Regions from separate parts of the Streptomyces sp. NBC_00989 genome, predicted to be linked through region 1. Evidence: riboswitches for the same ligand, from Rfam matches in the RefSeq annotation. Region 1 holds a riboswitch; the other holds the start of a gene.

The links. Region 1 has a riboswitch for glycine ahead of gcvT (glycine cleavage system aminomethyltransferase GcvT). Riboswitches for the same ligand answer to the same signal wherever they lie in the genome.
Region 2: it holds a riboswitch for glycine, as region 1 does, so the genes downstream of both, gcvP (aminomethyl-transferring glycine dehydrogenase) here and gcvT (glycine cleavage system aminomethyltransferase GcvT) in region 1, are expected to answer to the same signal.

The regions. Positions count from the first base shown of each region.
Region 1 is NZ_CP108728.1:3,933,548-3,935,941, forward strand. It holds gene OG714_RS16850 (AAA family ATPase) at 1-574, opposite strand, end outside; glycine riboswitch at 724-837, shown strand; gene gcvT (glycine cleavage system aminomethyltransferase GcvT) at 981-2,114, shown strand; gene gcvH (glycine cleavage system protein GcvH) at 2,226-2,394, shown strand, end outside.
Region 2 is NZ_CP108728.1:9,385,858-9,388,251, forward strand. It holds gene OG714_RS42195 (PRC-barrel domain-containing protein) at 536-907, opposite strand; glycine riboswitch at 1,022-1,117, shown strand; gene gcvP (aminomethyl-transferring glycine dehydrogenase) at 1,305-2,394, shown strand, end outside.

The sequences.
Region 1 (2,394 bases):
CCCTGCGGTGCCGCAGGAACGCGTACCGCGAGACTCCGCGCCCTCGCTCGCGCTGGCCGTCGAGCGCGAGATCCGGGCTGACGTCGAGGAACACCAGGTGCAGCGCGCCGCCCCGGCGTCCGGCGGCCCGGGCCAGCCAGCCGCGCACCCAGGTCTGCGTACCGCAGTCGTGCACGACGGCTCCGGACGCGGAACGCAGCACGCGGTGCAGCCCGGCGTAGTGCGCGACGCGGACCAGGGGGCGGTAGACCGCGTACGGAAGGACGCCCGACATACGGGACATACGGGCGTCCCAGCGGTCGCGGGTGTCCTGGCTGTCGACGCGGACGCCGGCGCCGCCCGCCACCGCGCGCCGCATCAGCGTGGACTTGCCGCTGCCGGGCAGGCCGGTGACCACGACCAGGTCGCGGGAGCCGAAGAGGAGTCCGTGCGGACTGCGGCCGGCGCGCTCGCGGAGATCGCGGACCGTCCGCACCGGGTGGGCCGGGCATGCCTCCCTGGCCGGGGCCGAGGGCTGCTTGGGCAGCGCTACGGCCGAGGTCGTGGCGTACACCGTGGTCCTTGTCACCGTGATCGTCCTCCCTGCGGGGTCAGGAAAGGTTCTCCCCACTGAACGTAAAGAGAAGGTAATGCACGGTGTCTCGCGGTTCCGTTCGCGTCCGGCCACAGGCCTGTTACAAAGCCTGTGCGATGATGTGCCCGCCTAACTGCATACCGGCCGCTTGAATCCGCGCGGGAGAGTCCCCGGTCGTACGTCGTCAGTCGTACGTCATCCGGGGCGCCGAAGGAGCAAGTCCCTCCCTTGAATCTCTCAGGCCCCGTTACCGCGCGGGCGAGGCACATCTGAAAAGCGGACCGCCCTCCCGGTGGTCCCACCCAAGGTGCAACCCATGTCCCGCTTGCGGTCATGGCGAACCTCTCAGGTCCCGATGACAGATGGGGAGGAACGACCTCGCCGTCATGCCTTGGGAGACCGACCGATGAGCAGTACCGCCCCCCGTCGTACCGCGCTCGACGCGCTGCACCGCTCGCTCGGTGCGACGATGACCGACTTCGCCGGCTGGGACATGCCGCTGCGCTACGGCTCGGAGCGCGACGAACACCTCGCCGTCCGCACGAGGGCCGGCCTCTTCGACCTCTCCCACATGGGCGAGATCACGGTCACGGGACCGGACGCGGCCCGTCTCCTCAACTACGCCCTCGTGGGCAACATCGCCTCCGTGGGCCTCGGCCGCGCCCGCTACACCATGATCTGCCGGGCCGACGGCGGCATCCTGGACGACCTCATCGTCTACCGGTTGGCCGACACCGAGGCTGCGTCTTCTACCTACATGGTGGTGGCCAACGCCTCCAACGCCCAGGTGGTGTTGGACGCGCTGGTGGAACGTGCCGAGGGCTTCGACGCCGTCGTCCGCGACGACCGGGAGGCGTACGCCCTGCTCGCCGTCCAGGGTCCCGAGTCCCCCGGCATCCTCAAGTCGCTCACCGACGCCGACCTCGACGGCCTGAAGTACTACGCCGGTCTGCCCGGCACGGTCGCGGGCGTCCCCGCGCTGATCGCCCGCACCGGCTACACCGGCGAGGACGGCTTCGAACTGTTCGTGTCGCCCGCCGACGCGGAGAAGCTGTGGCCGGCGCTGACCGAGGCCGGGGCGCCGGTCGGGCTGATCCCGTGCGGGCTGTCCTGCCGGGACACCCTGCGCCTGGAGGCGGGCATGCCGCTGTACGGGCATGAGCTGTCGACCGGGTTGACGCCGTTCGACGCGGGGCTCGGCCGGGTCGTGAAGTTCGAGAAGGACGGCGACTTCGTCGGGCGCGGCGCCCTGGAGGCCGCCGCCGAGCGCGCCGCCGAGCGGCCGCCGCGCGTCCTCGTCGGGCTCGTCGCCGAGGGCCGCCGGGTCCCGCGCGCCGGGTACCCCGTCGTCGCCGACGGCCAGGTGATCGGCGAGGTCACCTCCGGCGCCCCCTCCCCCACGCTGGGCAAGCCGATCGCCATGGCGTACGTCGACGCCGCGCACTCGGCGCCGGGTACGGCCGGTGTCGGCGTGGACATCCGGGGCAGTCACGAGCCGTACGAGGTCGTGGCGCTGCCGTTCTACAAGCGCGAGAAGTGACAGTCGTCGTAGCGTCACGTCTGTGACCCGGGGCGGATCGCCCCTGCATGCCGATGTCCTCCGTAGTCCCCCATTCATCAGCACTCCCCCGCGTACAGGAGAATTCAGGCCATGAGCAACCCCCAGCAGCTGCGCTACAGCAAGGAGCACGAGTGGCTGTCGGTCGCCGAGGACGGCGTCTCGACGGTCGGCATCACCGAGTTCGCGGCCAACGCGCTCGGCGATGTCGTCTACGCCCAGCTCCCCGACGTCGGCTCCACGGTGACCGCGGGCGAGTCCT
Region 2 (2,394 bases), 5.5 Mb from region 1:
TGAACCGCAGGGTGAGCCGCTGCTGTCGGTCGCGCGGCGTGGTGACGTCTTGTCCGCGGCGCCGACGTCGTTGGAGGCGCCTGCCTCCGGCGTTGCGCAGGGCTGGCCGCTGCCGTCGGTTGTGCGAGGTTCCGGTGTCGGGTCTGCCGAGTCGTTGCCGTCGGCGGAGCCGAGCTCCGAGGTTCTGCACGGTGAGCCGCTGTCGTCGGTTGGGCCTGGCCCCGATGATCCGCAGGGCGAGCTGCTGCTGCCGTCGGACGCGTGGTGATCCGAGGTCGCGTCGGTTGCGGGGCGCTCCGGTGTCAGGCCCGTCGAGCCGCTGCCCTCGGTGGTGCCAAGCCCCGGCGGTTCGCAGGTCGAGTTGCTGTCACTGGACGACGCGTGGCGTTCCAGCGTTGTGCCTGCTGCGTCGACGTCCTCGGTCGGGCCAGACACAGGTACCTCGACCGTTGCACCAACGCCCGGATACCCCGTCGGCCGCGTCAACGCCCCCAGGGATTCGACGTCCCGGTGACGAACCGGTCGTCGGATCCGCTCAGGTGTCGTCCGAGCCCGCGAGTTTGCCGAAGTCGTGGTCCGGGAGTGATGGGGGTGGGCCGACGTCGAGGCCGTAGTGGTGGTAGAGCTGGAGTTCCTGGTCGGGGGAGAGGTGGCGGCCTACTCCGAAGTCGGGGGCGTCCTTGATCAGGGAGCGGTCGAAGGGGATGTGCAGGGTGCCCTCGATCAGTTCGCTGGGCTCCAGGGGGACGAAGGCGTCTCTGGAGAACAGGCCGGTGCGTATGGCCGCCCACTCCGGTACGCCGGTCGCGTCGTCGAGGTAGACCTCGTCGATCGTGCCGATCTTGGCGCCGGTGCGGTCGAACGCCTTGCGGCCGATCAGGTTGCGCGGATCGATATCGGTCTGCACGGGCCCTCCTCCTGGTCGCAACTCATCCGTAAGCACTACAAAAGAGCACATTGGGGAAGGTGGCCACTCGAAAGCTCGGGTTCAACGCTCGCTGGTAGGCTGGCCATCGGCTGCTGACCCCGTGCGGGAGAGTCCTCCAGACTTCATCGGAGGCGCCGAAGGAGCAAATCCTCCCCGGAATCTCTCAGGCTCACGTACCGCACGGACGAGGTCACTCTGGAAAGCAGAGCGTGTGTCGTCGACGGTGTCGGCGGCTTGCGCTCTCACCGACGGTGAAAGCCGGTGACCTTCGGGTGGCCGGTGAAGCTCTCAGGTTGAGATGACAGAGGGGGAGGCCGTCCGGCACCCCGCTGTCGTGGTGCCCTCGAAGGTCGTGTCCGACCAGGAGGCCTCCCTGATGACTGTCCCTCGCATTCCGCTCTCCGAGCTCGAACAGGGCATCCCGTTCGAGCAACGCCACATCGGGCCCGACCAGGAGGCGCGGGCCAAGATGCTCGCGCAGGTCGGCTACGGCTCGCTCGACGAGCTCACGGCCGCCGCCGTCCCGGATGTGATCAAGAACGCCGACGCTCTCGATCTGCCGGGCGCCCGTACCGAGGCCGAGGTACTGGCCGAGCTGCGGTCCCTCGCGGACCGCAACGAGGTTCTCGGTTCCATGATCGGGCTCGGGTACTACGGGACCTTCACCCCGCCCGTGATCCTGCGCAACGTCATGGAGAGCCCGGCTTGGTACACGGCCTACACGCCGTATCAGCCGGAGATCTCCCAGGGGCGGCTCGAAGCCCTTCTCAACTTCCAGACGATGGTCGCCGATCTGACCGGGCTGCCGACCTCCGGTGCCTCCCTGCTCGACGAGGGGACGGCCGCCGCGGAGGCCGTGGCGCTGTCGCGGCGCATGGGGAAGAACAAAAAGGGGCTGTTCCTGGTCGACGCGGACGCGTTGCCGCAGACCATCGCCGTGATCGAGACGCGTGCTGAGCCGGCCGGTGTCGAGGTCGTCGTCGCCGATCTCAGCGAGGGCATCCCGGCCGAGATCGCCGAGCGTGAGATCAACGGCGTGCTCGTGCAGTACCCGGGCGCCTCCGGTGCCGTACGCGATATCAAGCCGTTGATCGAGCAGGCACACGGGCTCGGTGCGCTCGTCACCGTCGCCGCCGATCTGCTCGCGCTGACGCTGCTGAAGTCGCCGGGTGAGCTGGGCGCGGACATCGCGGTCGGTACGACGCAGCGGTTCGGGGTGCCGATGGGCTTCGGCGGGCCGCACGCCGGATACATGGCCGTGCACGAGAAGTTCGCGCGCAGCCTGCCGGGGCGGCTCGTGGGCGTCTCCGTCGACGCCGACGGAAACAGGGCCTACCGCCTCGCCCTGCAGACCCGCGAGCAGCACATCCGCCGCGAGAAGGCCACCAGCAACATCTGTACCGCCCAGGTGCTGCTCGCGGTGATGGCCGGCATGTACGCCGTCTACCACGGGCCCGAGGGGCTCA